2 regions of the Streptomyces sp. NPDC027672 genome follow, and region 1 is predicted to be linked to the other one. Evidence: riboswitches for the same ligand, from Rfam matches in the RefSeq annotation. Region 1 holds a riboswitch; the other holds the start of a gene.
The links. A riboswitch is a leader RNA that binds a small molecule or an ion and turns the genes downstream of it on or off. The one in region 1 is predicted to bind ZMP and ZTP.
Positions count from the first base shown of each region.

Region 2: linked by a shared signal. The riboswitch ahead of ACZ4SV_RS05530 (bifunctional 5,10-methylenetetrahydrofolate dehydrogenase/5,10-methenyltetrahydrofolate cyclohydrolase) and the one ahead of ACZ4SV_RS02890 (glycine hydroxymethyltransferase) in region 1 are both predicted to bind ZMP and ZTP.

Region 1 is NZ_JBVHSO010000001.1:644,210-651,551, reverse strand. It holds gene ACZ4SV_RS02920 (carboxymuconolactone decarboxylase family protein) at 1-200, opposite strand, end outside; gene ACZ4SV_RS02915 (carboxymuconolactone decarboxylase family protein) at 197-697, opposite strand; gene pdxR (MocR-like pyridoxine biosynthesis transcription factor PdxR) at 745-2,136, shown strand; gene ACZ4SV_RS02905 (hypothetical protein) at 2,313-2,744, shown strand; gene ACZ4SV_RS02900 (glutathionylspermidine synthase family protein) at 2,756-3,943, shown strand; gene rocD (ornithine--oxo-acid transaminase) at 3,984-5,189, opposite strand; ZMP/ZTP riboswitch at 5,292-5,380, shown strand; gene ACZ4SV_RS02890 (glycine hydroxymethyltransferase) at 5,413-6,867, shown strand; gene trpS (tryptophan--tRNA ligase) at 6,968-7,342, shown strand, end outside.
Region 2 is NZ_JBVHSO010000002.1:226,429-233,770, forward strand. It holds gene ACZ4SV_RS05515 (MBL fold metallo-hydrolase) at 1-13, opposite strand, end outside; gene ACZ4SV_RS05520 (S-(hydroxymethyl)mycothiol dehydrogenase) at 13-1,101, opposite strand; gene ACZ4SV_RS05525 (hypothetical protein) at 1,255-1,557, opposite strand; ZMP/ZTP riboswitch at 1,715-1,794, shown strand; gene ACZ4SV_RS05530 (bifunctional 5,10-methylenetetrahydrofolate dehydrogenase/5,10-methenyltetrahydrofolate cyclohydrolase) at 1,822-2,670, shown strand; gene ACZ4SV_RS05535 (glycosyltransferase) at 2,795-4,024, shown strand; gene ACZ4SV_RS05540 (alcohol dehydrogenase catalytic domain-containing protein) at 4,142-5,167, opposite strand; gene ACZ4SV_RS05545 (TetR/AcrR family transcriptional regulator) at 5,284-5,946, opposite strand; gene ACZ4SV_RS05550 (YncE family protein) at 6,087-7,342, shown strand, end outside.

The DNA of each region.
Region 1 (7,342 bases):
TGGATGCGGTCCTCCGACTCGCCCTGCCGGCGGGCCAGGCGCAGGTGCATGTCGAGGCAGAACGCGCAGTGGTTGAGCTGCGAGGCGCGGATCATGACCAGCTCGGCCAGGACCGGGTCGTCCAGCCCCTTCTTCGCCGCCGCGCCGGCCGCGGCCAGCGCCTGGTAGACCTCGGGGTCCAGCAACTGGGTACGGCTCACTTGTACTGTCCCGGCTGGTAGTGACCCGGCGGGGTCCGGGTGGTCACGCCGAACCGGTTCCAGGCGTTGATCACCGCGATCGCGGCGATCAGCTGGGCCAGCTCGGCCTCGTCGAAGTGCTCGGCCGCGCGCTCGTAGACCTCGTCCGGCACGAAGCCGTCGGTGAGGACGGTGACCGCGTCGGTCAGCTCCAGCGCCGCCAGCTCCTTCGCGGTGTAGTAGTGCCGCGACTCCTCCCACGCGCTGAGCTGCACGACCCGCTCCACGCTCTCGCCGGCCGCGAGGGCGTCCTTGGAGTGCATGTCGAGGCAGAGCGCGCAGCGGTTGAGCTGCGAGGCGCGGATCTTGACCAGCTCGGCCAGCCGCGGGTCCAGGCCCTTCCTGGCGGCGGCGTCCAGCTTGATCATCGCCTTGTAGACCTCGGGCGCGTGCTGGGCCCAGCTCAGCCGCGCGGGCTCTTCGGGGGCGTAGGTGACGGGTTCCGTTGCGGTGTTCATGTCTTCGACCCTAGAAGCCGGGCAGCCCAGGGGTATGGTCCATTCCCATGGCGAGTTCCTGGGCCACTTTGGGCGTCGACCTGCACCTCGAACCGGCCGCCTCGGGCGGCCTGCGCCGGGGCCTGACCGATGCCCTGCGCGACGCGGTCCGCACCGGCCGGCTCGCGCCCGGCACCCGGCTGCCGTCCTCCCGGACCCTCGCCGCCGACCTCGGGGTCGCCCGCAACACCGTCGCCGAGGTCTACGCCGACCTGGTCGCGGAGGGCTGGCTGACCGCCCGGCAGGGCTCCGGCACCCGGGTCGCGGACCGGGTGGTGGTCCCGCCGGCCGGCCCCGCCGGGCCGGGCCGCCGGGAACCCGGCCGCCTCGCCCACAGCCTCGTCCCCGGCACGCCCGACCTCGCCTCCTTCCCGCGCGCCGAGTGGCTCAAGGCGGCCCGCCGCGCGCTGGCCACGGCCCCGTTCGACGCGCTCGGCTACGGCGACCCGCGCGGCCGGCGGGAGCTGCGCACCGCGCTCGCCGGCTACCTCGCCCGGGTCCGGGGCGTGCGCGCCACACCGGACACCGTGGTGATCACCTCCGGGTTCTCGCACGCCCTGCGCCTGCTCGGCCCGCTGCTGCGGGCGCGCGGGGTGCGCGCCGCGGCGGTGGAGTCCTACGGCCTCGACTACCACTGGCGGCTGCTGCGCGGCGCCGGACTCGCCACGCCCGCGCTGCCCTACGACGCGCTCGGCACCGACCCCCGCGCCCCGGACGGCGCCGGCGCGGTCCTGCTCACCCCGGCCCACCAGTTCCCGATGGGCACACCGCTGCACCCGGACCGGCGGGCCGCCGTCGTGGACTGGGCCCGGCGCACCGGCGGGCTGGTCCTGGAGGACGACTACGACGGGGAGTTCCGCTACGACCGCCAGCCCGTCGGCGCGCTCCAGGGCCTGGACCCGGACCGGGTGGTGTACCTGGGCACCGCCAGCAAGTCGCTGGCGCCCGGACTGCGGCTGGGCTGGGCGGTGCTGCCGCCGTCCCTGGTGGACGAGGTGGTCGCGGCCAAGGGCCACGTCGACACCTGCCCGGTGCTGGACCAGTTGACCCTGGCCGAGTTCCTCGCCTCCGGCGCGTACGACCGGCACGTCCGCTCCGCCCGGCTGCGCTACCGGCGCCGCCGGGACGCCCTCGCCGCGGCCGTGGCCGACCGGGCGCCCACGGTACGGGTCACGGGCATCGCGGCCGGGCTGCACGCGGTGCTGCGGCTGCCGCCGGGCCTGGAGCGGCCGGTGGTCCAGGCGGCCGGCCTCCAGGGACTGGCCCTGCACGGCCTGGCCTTCTACCGCCACCCCGAGGCCGTGGCCGACCCCCTGGAGGCGCTGGTCGTCGGCTACGGCACCCCGCCGGACAGTGCCTGGGCGGGCGCCCTGGAGGCCCTGTGCCGGGCACTGCCGTGACAGCCCGGACACCGCCGCGCCGCCCCCGCCGGGCGCCCCGGGGACCCGCTCCGGGGAAACCCGTTCCCGGAATCCCGCCCGGGAAGATCCACCCCCGGCGGGCCACGCCGCTCCCGACGGCTCTAGGCTGACCGCCGAACGTCCCATCCACAGGGCCATGACGGGGGAGACACACCATGGCGCAGACCCGAAGTCAGCTCCGTTCCGGCACGGTCGTCCTCGGCGGCGTGGGACTGCTGGCCGCCGCGCTCACCGCCTGCTCCTCCGAACCGGACAAGCGCTGCGTCGACCGCGACAGTTACGACGTGGCCAAGGGCTACAAGGTCGTCGCCGACAAGAACTGCAAGACCTCCTCTCCGGCCGGCGGCACCACGACGGGCCGGAAGAAGCCCGTCAGGAAGGGCGTCAAGCGGCCGGCCGACGCGGCCTGGTACTACAAGGGCGAGGAGAAGGGCGGCTGGGTCGACGGCGGCTCCTTCACCAAGCCCGGCGGCTCGGGCGGCAGTTCGGGCGGCTCGTCGTCCGGCGGCTCGTCGTCCGGCGGTGACGACGGCAACGGGGTCCACCGCGGCGGCTTCGGCGGCGGCAAGGGCAGCTCCGGCGGCTGAGGGACACGCGCATGGAACGCCGTACCATCACCCCCCGGCCCGGCTGGCAGCAGACCGTCGAGGCCCAGGGCCTGGTCTACCCGCTCACCCGCCACCCCGACGGCTCGCTGCGCCCCTACTGGGACGAGAGCGCCTACTACGTCTTCACCCTCGACGAGGTCGAGGCGCTGGAGGAGACGGTCGCGGAACTGCACCGCATGTGCCTCGCGGCGGCCGCGCACCTCGTCGCCGAGGACCGGCTCGCCGACCTCGGCATCACCGACCCGCGGCTGGCCGCCGCGGTCACCGAGTCCTGGCACCGCCGCGCCGAACTGCCCACCGTCTACGGCCGCTTCGACCTGCGCTACGACGGCACGGGCCCGGCGAAGCTGCTGGAGTACAACGCCGACACGCCCACCTCGCTGGTCGAGGCGGCCTCCCCGCAGTGGTTCTGGATGGAGGAGCGCTTCCCCGGCGCCGACCAGTGGAACTCCCTGCACGAACGCCTCGTGGAGGCCTGGCGCGCCCAGTCCGCCCTGCTGCCGCCCGGCAGCCCGCTGCACTTCGCGCACTCCGCCGCCGACGAACTCGGCGAGGACCTGATGACGGTCGCCTACCTCAAGGAGACGGCGGAACAGGCGGGCCTGGACACCGACTGGCTCGCCATGGAGGAGATCGGCTGGGACACCCTCTCCGGCCGCTTCGTCGACAACCGGCTCCGCTTCATCCGCGGCATCTTCAAGCTGTACCCGTGGGAGTGGCTCACCGCCGACGCCTTCGGCGGCCACGTCCTGGACACCCTGGACAACGGCGGCGGCACCGGCAGCACCCTGTGGATCGAACCGGCCTGGAAGATGCTCCTCAGCAACAAGGCGCTGCTGGCCGTCCTCTGGGAGCTGTACCCCGGCCACCCCAACCTGCTGCCCGCCTACCTCGACGGCCCCCGCGACCTGGCCGCCACCACCGGCTACGTCGCCAAGCCCCTGCTGGGCCGCGAGGGCGAGGGCATCACCGTCCACCCGCCGGGCTCCCCGCCGCCGCCCCCGCGCGAGGACCCCTGCTGCTACCAGCAACTGGCCCCCCTCCCCGCCTTCGCCGGCCACCACACCGTCCTCGGCACCTGGGTCGTCGGCGGCGCCCCGGCGGGCCTCGGCATCCGCGAGTCCACGGGCCTGATCACGGACGAGTACGCCCGCTTCCTGCCCCACGTGATCCTCTGACCACCGTGCCCGGCTGCGGACGGGCACGGCCGGAGACGCCCTAAGCGCCCAGCACCGCCCGTAGCTGCTCCACCCCCCAGTCCAGGTCCTCCTCCCCGATCACCAGCGGCGGCGCGAGCCGGATCGTCGGCCCGTGGGTCTCCCTGGCCAGGACCCCGCGGGCCAGCAGCCGCTCGCAGACCTCCCGCCCGGTGCCCGCCGCCGGGGAGACGTCCACCCCGGCCCACAGCCCGCGCCCGCGCACCGCCGTCACCCGGCCCGGGCCGGCCAGCCCGCCCAGCAGCCCGTGCAGCCGCTCGCCCAGCCGGGCCGCCCGCTCCTGGTACTCCCCGGTCCGCAGCATCGCGATCACCTCCAGCGCCACCGCGCAGGCCAGCGGGTTGCCGCCGAACGTCGACCCGTGCTCGCCCGGCCGGAACACCCCGAGCACCGCTGCGCTCGACACCACTGCCGACACCGGCACGATCCCGCCGCCCAGCGCCTTGCCCAGCACGTACACGTCCGGCACCACGCCCTCGTGCTCGCACGCGAACGTCCGCCCGGTGCGGCCCAGCCCGGACTGGATCTCGTCGGCCACGAAGAGGACGTTCCGCTCCCGCGTCAGCTCCCGCACACCCGCCAGGTAACCGGCCGGCGGCACGATCACCCCGGCCTCGCCCTGCACCGGCTCCAGCAGCACGGCCACCGCGTTCTCGGTGAGCGCCGCCCGCAGCGCGGTCAGGTCGCCGTACGGCACGATCTCGAAGCCGGGCGTGTACGGCCCGAAGTCCGCGCGGGCCGCCGGGTCCGTGGAGAAGCTGATCACCGTGGTCGTACGGCCGTGGAAGTTGCCGCCCGCCACCACGATCTTCGCCCTCCCGGCGGGCACGCCCTTCACCCGGTAGCCCCACTTCCGGGCCGTCTTGACGGCGCCCTCCACCGCCTCCGCGCCGGTGTTCGCCGGCAGCACCATCTCCATCCCGCACAGCTCCGCCAGCTCGGCGCAGAACGCCGCGAACCGGTCGTGGTGGAAGGCGCGGGAGGTCAGCGTCACCCGCTCCAGCTGCCGCCCGGCCGCCGCCACCAGCCGCGGGTTGCCGTGCCCGAAGTTGAGCGCGGAGTAACCGGCCAGCAGGTCCAGATAGCGCCGCCCCGCCACATCCGTCACCCACGCGCCCCGCCCGGTGGCGATCACCACCGGCAGCGGGCGGTAGGTGGGCGCGCAGTGCGCGCCGGCGGTGGCGATCAGGTCTTCCGCACTGGGCACGGCCCCTCCCGGATCCGGCCGGACACGACGGTGAGCCCCCTTCTTACCGCCGCCCGGATGCCGGACGCGGCATCTTCACCGCGCGGCGCGCCCGGTAGGCTGGCGACGGGCCGTGACTGGCGCGCTGGGATGGGACGGACCATCGGGGAGCGGCCCGAGCGGGACGAGTGCCGTGCGCCTGGGCCGAACGTGAACGCTGTACGCACACCGTCCGGAGGTCCCGATGCCCGAGAACGCCGCCCCCCTCTCCACCGAGTCCACCGCCTTCCGCGCCGCCCTGGACGTGATCCGCGCCGTCGAGCCGCGCGTCGCCGACGCCATCGGCCAGGAGGTCGCCGACCAGCGCGAGATGCTCAAGCTGATCGCCTCCGAGAACTACGCCTCCCCGGCGACCCTGCTGGCGATGGGCAACTGGTTCAGCGACAAGTACGCCGAGGGCACCGTCGGCCGCCGCTTCTACGCCGGCTGCCGCAACGTCGACACCGTGGAGTCCCTCGCCGCCGAGCACGCCCGCGAGCTGTTCGGCGCCCGCCACGCCTACGTCCAGCCGCACTCCGGCATCGACGCCAACCTCGTCGCCTTCTGGGCCGTCCTCGCCGACCGCGTCGAGGCCCCGTTCCTGGAGAAGACCGGCGTCCGCCAGATCAACGACCTGACCGAGGCCGACTGGGCCGAGCTGCGCCACGCCTTCGGCAACCAGCGGATGCTCGGCATGTCCCTGGACGCCGGCGGCCACCTCACCCACGGCTTCCGGCCGAACATCTCGGGCAAGATGTTCGACCAGCGCTCCTACGGCACCGACCCGGCCACCGGCCTGATCGACTACGACGCCCTGCGCGCCCAGGCCCGCGACTTCAAGCCGCTGATCATCGTCGCGGGCTACTCGGCCTACCCCCGGCTGGTGAACTTCCGGATCATGCGCGAGATCGCCGACGAGGTCGGCGCGACCCTCATGGTCGACATGGCGCACTTCGCCGGCCTGGTCGCGGGCAAGGTCCTCACCGGCGACTTCGACCCGGTCCCGCACGCCCAGATCGTCACCACCACCACCCACAAGTCCCTGCGCGGCCCGCGCGGCGGCATGGTGCTGTGCGACGACTCCCTCAAGGACCAGGTGGACCGCGGCTGCCCGATGGTGCTCGGCGGCCCGCTCCCGCACGTCATGGCCGCCAAGGCCGTCGCCCTCGCCGAGGCCCGGCAGCCCGCCTTCCAGGACTACGCCCAGCGCATCGTGGACAACTCCCGCGCACTGGCGGAGGGCCTGCTGCGCCGGGGCGCCACCCTGGTCACCGGCGGCACCGACAACCACCTGAACCTGATCGACGTCGCCACCTCCTACGGCCTGACCGGCCGCCAGGCGGAGGCGGCCCTGCTCGACTCCGGCATCGTCACCAACCGCAACGCCATCCCGGCCGACCCGAACGGCGCCTGGTACACCTCCGGCATCCGCGTCGGCACGCCCGCGCTCACCACCCGCGGCCTGGGCACGGCCGAGATGGACGAGGTGGCGGGCCTGATCGACCGCGTGCTGACCACCACCGAGCCCGGCACCACCAAGTCGGGCGCCCCGTCCAAGGCGGCCCACGTCCTGGACGAGAAGGTCGCGCGGGAGATCGCCGGGCGGGCCACGGACCTGGTGGCCGGCTTCCCGCTCTACCCGCAGGTCGACCTCGGCTGAGGCGCCCCGCGCGCGGCGGAGGGAACCGCGCGGCCGGCCCGCACCGGCCCGCGGTTCCCCACGCACCGAACGCCCCGCGCTCTCTGAGACAATGAGAGGCATGGCGACTGACCGACCCCGCGTGCTGTCCGGCATCCAGCCCACCGCCGGCTCGTTCCACCTCGGCAACTACCTCGGCGCCGTCCGCCAGTGGGTGGCCCTCCAGGAGTCCCACGACGCGTTCTACATGGTCGTCGACCTGCACGCGATCACGGTCCCCCAGGACCCGAAGGAACTGCGCGCCAACACCCGCCTGGCCGTGGCACAGCTACTGGCCGCCGGTCTGGACCCGGACCGCTGCACCCTCTTCGTGCAGAGCCACGTCCCCGAGCACGCCCAGCTCGCCTGGGTCATGAACTGCCTCACCGGTTTCGGCGAGGCCGGCCGCATGACCCAGTTCAAGGACAAGGCCGCCAAGCAGGGCGCCGACCGGGCC
Region 2 (7,342 bases), on a different contig from region 1:
TGCGGGCGGCCATCAGAGCACCACCACCGAGCGCAGCACGTCACCGTGGTGCATCCGCTCGAACGCCTGCTCCACCTCGTCCAGTCGGACCGTCTCGGTGACGAACGCGTCGAGCGGCAGGCGGCCTTGCAGGTGCAGGTCGATCAGCATCGGGAAGTCACGGGTGGGCAGGCAGTCGCCGTACCAGCTTGACTTCAGGGCGCCGCCGCGGCCGAAGACGTCCAGCAGGGGCAGTTCGAGCCGCATCTCGGGCGTGGGGACGCCGACGAGGACGACGGTGCCGGCGAGGTCACGGGCGTAGAAGGCCTGCCGGTAGGTCTCCGGGCGGCCGACGGCCTCGATGACGACGTCGGCGCCGAAGCCGCCGGTCAGCTCGCGGACCGCCTCCACCGGGTCGGTGTCCCGGGAGTTGACGGTGTGGGTGGCGCCCAGCGTGCGCGCCTTGGCCAGCTTGCTGTCGTCGATGTCCACGGCGATGATCCGTGCCGCGCCGGCCAGGTTCGCCCCGGCGACGGCCGCGCCGCCGACACCACCGCAGCCGATGACGGCGACCGAGTCGCCGCGGCCGACGTTCCCGGTGTTGATCGCGGCGCCGATGCCGGCCATCACACCGCAGCCGAGGAGGCCGGCCACCGCCGGGGAGACGGCCGGGTCGACCTTGGTGCACTGGCCCGCCGCGACGAGCGTCTTCTCGGCGAAGGCGCCGATGCCGAGGGCCGGCGACAGCTCCTGGCCGGTGGCGGCGAGGGTCATCTTCTGCCGGGCGTTGTGGGTGTCGAAGCAGTACCAGGGCCGGCCGCGCAGGCAGGCCCGGCACTGGCCGCACACGGCCCGCCAGTTGAGGATGACGAAGTCGCCGGGGGCGACGTCGGTGACGCCCGCGCCGACCGACTCCACGACGCCGGCCGCCTCGTGGCCGAGCAGGAAGGGGAAGTCGTCGGAGATGCCGCCCTGCTTGTAGTGCAGATCGGTGTGACAGACCCCGCAGGCCTGGACGCGTACGACGGCTTCGCCGGGGCCCGGGTCCGGCACCACGATCGTCTCGATCCGCACGGGCTCGTTCTTGCCCGGTGCGATCACTCCGCGTACTTCCTGCGCCATGGACTGGTCCCTTCGTCGAATGCCTGCACGGCCGACCCTACGCGGGAGTGATCCCCGGCGGGACGGGCCACGGGGGCGTTCGTGGATCTTTCCGGACGCCGGCCGGGGTGCGGGCCGTCCCGGCCGGTACGGCCCGCACCCCGGCGGGTGTCCTCAGTGGATGCCGCCCAGCAGCCCGAGCGCGGGCGCCGCCGGGGCGAGGACCTGCTGCACCTGGTTCAGCTGGTGCAGCTCGCGGAGGTGTTTCAGCTCCTGCACCTGGCCGCTGACGCGCGGCACCTGGCCCCGGTGGGATGCGGGCACGGCGCCGGTCGTGAGGGAGTCCAGCGTGTTGAGCGCGCCCAGTTTCCCGACCAGCGGCGCGCCGGAGCCCGCCGCGCTCGCCTGCGGCACGGCCAGCCCCGCGATCCCGGCGGCCAGACCGACGGCGGCGACGATACGTCGTGTTGAGATCATGTCCCGGCAACGGCCGCGGGCCCCGGCCGGACACGGGCGGCGCGACGGCCTCACCCGTGAGGCTGAGCGCGGCGGCCCCCTCGCCGGGACGGAGGCCCTTCCGCCAGCCCCGGGAGGAAGGGCGGTACGGCGGCCGTACGCACGCTCGGTTACCCTGGACGCGGGCCGTGACTGGCGCTGAGGTGGAGCACCACCGGGGAGCGGCCCGTGAAGCAGCCGCGCGCCTGGGCGAGAAGAGCCGATCCCAGCTCAGGAGTGTGCCGCATGACCCAGGCCCGTCTGATGGACGGCACCGCGCCCGCCCGCCGCATCGTCGAGGAGACCGCGCGGCAGGCCGCCGCCCTCACCGCACGCACCGGCACCGCGCCGTGCCTCGCGACCGTGCTGGTCGGCGAGGACCCGGCGTCCGTGACGTACGTCCGCATGAAGCAGAACCGCTGCCGCCAAGCCGGCATCACCTCCCGGCACGTCACGCTGCCCGCGACCACCACGACCGCCGAACTCGTGGGCGCGCTGCGGGAGTTGTCGGCCGACCCGGAGGTGCACGGCATCCTGTTGCAGCACCCGGCGGGCGAGCACATCGACGAGCGGGCGGCGTTCGAGGCGATCGCGCCGGAGAAGGACGTGGACGGTGTCACGTTCGCCTCCTTCGCCACGATGAGCTTCGGGCTGCCGGGCTTCGTCTCCTGCACACCGGGCGGCATCATGCGGCTGCTGGACGAGTACGGCGTCGACCCGGCCGGGAAGCGGGCCGTGGTGGTGGGCCGCAGCGCGATCCTCGGCAAGCCGGTGGGCATGCTGCTGCTGGCCCGGGACGCCACGGTGACGTACTGCCACTCGCGCACCCGGGAGCTGTCGGCGGTGGTCCGCGAGGCCGACATCGTCGTGGCCGCGGTCGGCCGGCCCCGGCTGATCCGCGGGCAGGACGTCAAGCCGGGCGCGGTCGTGATCGACGCGGGCTACAACCCGGGGAACGTGGGCGACGTCGACTTCGACTCCGCCGTGGAGCGGGCCGCGCTGATCACGCCGGTGCCGGGCGGGGTCGGTCCGATGACGATCGCCACGCTGCTGGAGCAGACCGTGACGGCCGCCGCCCGGCAGCTCGGGGCGTAAGGCCGCCCGTCCGGACGCGGGCCGGGCGCGGGGCCGCGCGGGCGGAGAGCGTCCCCGGATTCGGGACTTCGGGGTACCGGGGCCGCGGGGAGCGGCCATACTGACGCTCGTGCGCGTTGCGGTCATGACGGCGGGTTCCCGGGGCGACGCCGCCCCGTACACCGGGCTCGGGCACCGGCTCGTGCTGGCCGGGCACGAGGTCACCCTGGTCACCCACGGGCGGTTCGAGCCGCTGGTGGCGGGTTCGGGCGTGCGGTTCCACGCGCTGCCGGTGGACCCGCGGGCGGAACTGGAGTCCCCGCGCGGCCGGGGCCTGCACCGCAGTGCCGGCGGCGCCGGGAAACTGCTGCGGGTGGCGGATCTGGCGCGGCGCGTGGTCGGCCGGCTGACCGAGGACCTGCTCGGCGCGGCCCGGGACAGCGACGTGCTGCTGCTGTCCGCCTCCGTGGCCCCGCTCGGGCAGACGATCGCCGAGGGACTGCGGCTGCCGAGCCTGGGTGTCTATCTGCAACCCCTCGCCGCCACCCGGGAGTTCGCCCCCGCGGTGCTCGGCGGCGGGTCCTGGGGCGGGCCGGTCAACCGGCTCGCCGGGCACGGCGTGAACCGGGCGGTGGAGCAGATCTTCTCCGGTGCCGTCCCGGCCCTGCGCGAGCGGCTCGGCCTGCCCCCGCTGCGCACCGGTGCCGCGCTGCGGGCCCGGGAGCGGCGGCGCTGGCCGGTGCACCACGGCTTCAGCCCGCTGGTGGTGCCCCGGCCCGGTGACTGGCGGGCCGGCCTGGAGGTGGGCGGCTACTGGTGGCCGTACGACAACGGGACCCCGCTCCCCCGGGCCGTGCAAGAGTTCCTGGACGCCGGGCCGCCGCCGGTCTTCGTCGGGCTGGGCAGCGCCACCGTGCCGGACGCCGGGCGGCTCAGCGCGCGGGTGGTGGCGGCGCTGCGGCGGGCCGGGCTGCGCGGAGTGATCCAGCGCGGCTGGGGCGGGCTCGCGGCGGACGGGGACGACATGCTGACCATCGGCGAGGTGCCGCACGCGCCGCTGTTCCCGCGGCTGGCCGCCGTGGTCCATCACGCGGGCGCGGGCACCACGGCGGCGGGGCTGCGCGCCGGGGTGCCGGCCGTGCCGGTGCCGGTGCAGTTCGACGCGGGTTTCTGGGCGGCGCGGCTGGTCGCGCTGGGCGTCGCCCCGGCCGTCGTACCGCTGCGCGGGCTGACCGTGGACGCGCTGGCCGCGGCCCTGGTCCGGGCCACCCGGGATCCGGCGTACCGGCGGCGCGCCGAGGCACTCGGGTCCCGGATCCGGGACGAGGACGGCGCCGCGCCGGTGCTCGCCGCGCTGGAACGGCTGCCGGGCTGAGCCGTGCGGCCCCGCGAGGATCGGGGACGGTGCCGCGCCGGTACTCGCCGCGCTGGAGCGGCTGCCGGGCTGAACCGTTTCGGCCCTCGCGTCCCGTGCCGGGCCGCTGCCGGGCGGTCAGCCGGTGGTCAGCACCATGCGGAACCGGGCGGCGCCGGCGAGCATCTTGTCGTACGCCTCCCCGGCCCGCTCCAGCGGCACCGTCTCGGTCATCGGGCGGATGCCGTGCAGGGCGCTGAACGCCATGGTGTCCTCCACGTCCCGCGCGGTGCCGGACGGGTGGCCGCGCACGACCCGGCCGGCCATCAGCAACTGGGCCGGGCTGACGCCGAGCGGGGCGGTGTCGGCGCCGATGACCACGAGCTCGCCGCGGTGGGCCAGGCCGTCCACGGTGGCGGTGATGGCATCGGAGTTTCCGGCGGTGGCCAGGACGGCCCGGGCGCCGCCGAGGGACCGCAACGCCTCGGCGACGGGCGTGCCGGAGGTGCTGTCGATGTAGTGGTGGGCGCCCAGCCGCTTGGCGAAGTCGGCCTTCTCGGCGCCCCGGGCGATGCCCACCGTCTCGAAGCCCATGGCGACCGCGTACTGCACACCGAGGTGTCCCAGACCGCCGAGGCCGAGCACCGCGACCAGGTCCCCGGGCCGGGCGGAGCTGCGCCGCAGCCCGTTGTACGTGGTCACACCCGCGCAGGCCATCGGTCCGGCGTCGCTCGCGGCCAGGGCGTCGGGAACGCGGGCCAGGGCGTCGGCGGGCACGGTGACCTGCTCGGCGAACCCGCCGTCGTAGGCCCAGCCGGGCACCGTCAGGTTCGGGCACACGACGAAGTCGCCCTCGCGGCAGGGCACGCAGTGGCCGCAGCTGCCGCCGAACCAGCCGACGGCCACCCGGTCGCCCACCTGCCAGCCGCGCTCCCGCACGCCCTCGCCCAGCTCCTCGATCCGGCCGGCGATCTCATGGCCAGGCACCACCGGGAACGTGACGCCCGGCAGCGCGGCGCCGACGAAGAGGGCGTCGCTGTGGCAGACGCCGCACGCCTCGACGGCGATCCTCGCCCGGCCGGGACCCGGCCGGGCGACCTCGCGCTCGACCAGTTCGAAGGAGCCGTGGGGAGCGGTCACCTGCGCGACCCGATAGGTACTCATGGTGGTCTCCGGTGTGAACGGGTACGACGGCCTTCCCACCCAGCAGACCAGCTCAGCTCCGATCACGCGCGCCGAGCCGCGCCCTGCCCGCCGGGACCGCGGCCCGGGTGCCGGGGTCAGCCGGTCCCGGGCCGCCGGCCGTCCGGCCGGAGCATGCCGAGCAGCAGCCGGACCAGCTCGTCCACCACCTCGTCGAGCGTGGCGTCGACCCAGCCGGCGGTCCAGTCGTGCAGCAGGCCGTTGACGCTGCCGATGAAGGCGGTGGCCGCGAGCCGGTAGTCGCGCGGCGCCGCCTCGCCTCGGGCCACGGCCGCGTCCGCCTCGGCGCGGATCAGGGCGACCCAGCGGGCGCGGCGGGCGAGCCGCTGCTCCTCCAGTCGGGCGCTGACGCCGATGATCTCCATGAAGGCGATGCGGACGCGGCGCGGGTCGGCGGTGACCGCGCGGGCGTAGGCCCGGAAGAGCACGGTGGCGCGCTCGGGCAGGGGCAGCCCCTCGGCGTCGGCGAGCGCGTCCAGGACGGCCTGCTCGGCCCAGCCGTTGACCTGGAGGTGCAGGGCGGCGAGGACGTCCTCCAGGGTGCGGAACTCCTCGTAGAACTGGCGGGTGGACAGGCCCGCGGCCCGGCTGAGCGCGGCGACCGTGGTGCTCCGGTAGCCGGGCGTGTCACCGAACAGCCGCAGGGCCGCGTCGAGGAAACGGCGGCGCCGCTCGGCCTGCCGTTCCGCGGCGGACCGGCCGCCGTAGCGTCCCGTCGGCGCTCTGAGCCTGCCGTCCACGCGTCCCCCTCCGCCATCCGCCGGTCGTTCGATCGTGTCGTGCACGCCTCTTGTCGAGAAGGCCGCCTTCTCCTTACTTTTCAGTAAGTCCACTGTGAAAGCGCCCGTGTTCAGATTCCCTCCGAGGAAAGAGAGCCGTCATGGCTGTCTCCAGAACCAGGCACCTGTGCTCCGTGGCCGTCGCCCTCGCCCTCACCGCCGCCGGCCCCGCGGCCGCCGCCTCCGCCCGTCCCGCCGCCCCCGCCCGTCCCGCCGCCCCCGACGGCCTGCGCGAGGTGCTGTTCGTCGGCAACAACTGGGACGGCACCGCCGACGTCCTCCGCTCCTCCGGCGACTTCGCGAGGATCGGCCGGATCAGCGTGATCCCGGACAAGGCCGCGCGGCTGGCGGAGATCAACGCCGACCCGGTCAAGTGGATCTACTTCCAGGCGATCCGCAACAGCGTCGGCGAGGGTCACGACCAGTTCGCCGACGACATGTACTCCACGCCGGACGGCCGGTCGGTGGTGGTCTCCCGGCCCAGTTTCGCCGATGTCGTCTCCATCGACCTGGCCAGCGGGAAGGTCAACTGGCGTTTCCCCGTGGCCGGTTACCGGGCCGACCACATGGCGGTCTCCCCGGACGGCACCCGGGTGGCGGTCTCCGCCTCGACCGCCGACACCGTGCACGTGCTGGACATCGCCACCGGCCGGCAGCTCGGCTCGTTCGCGACCGGGGCCAAGCCGCACGAGAACATCTTCACCAAGGACGGCAAGTACATCTGGAACATGTCCATCGGCGACGTCAACACCGACCTCGACAGTCCCGGCTGGGACTGGACCAAGGGCGACCGGCACATCACGGTCGTGGACGCGACGACGTACAAGCAGGTCAAGGTCGTCGACATGCGTCAGCGGCTGGACGCGTACGGGCTGAGGGACTTCTCCGACGCGGTCCGCCCGGCCGTGTTCTCCCCCGACGAGTCCAAGCTGTACTTCCAGGTGTCCTTCTTCAACGGCTTCTTCGAGTACGACGTCGCCACCGACAAGATCACCCGGATGAAGACCCTGCCGAAGAACCCGGCGACCAGCGAGGACCGCACCACCTGGGTCAACGACTCGCGCCACCACGGCCTGTCGATGAACCCCGCGGGCACGAAGCTGTGCGTCGCGGGCACCATGGACGACTACGCGACCGTGGTCGACCGCGCCTCGCTCCAGGAGGGCCCGCTGATCCCCGCGTCCAAGCCGTACTGGGCGACGGTCAGCGGGGACGGCGCGGACTGCGTCGTCTCCGAGAGCGGCGCCGACCAGGTGACGGCGATCGACTTCGCCACCGGGCGGAAGGTGACGTCGGTCCCGGTCGGCGATCACCCGCAACGCGTCCGGCTGGGACACGTACCGACCGACTGGAGCGG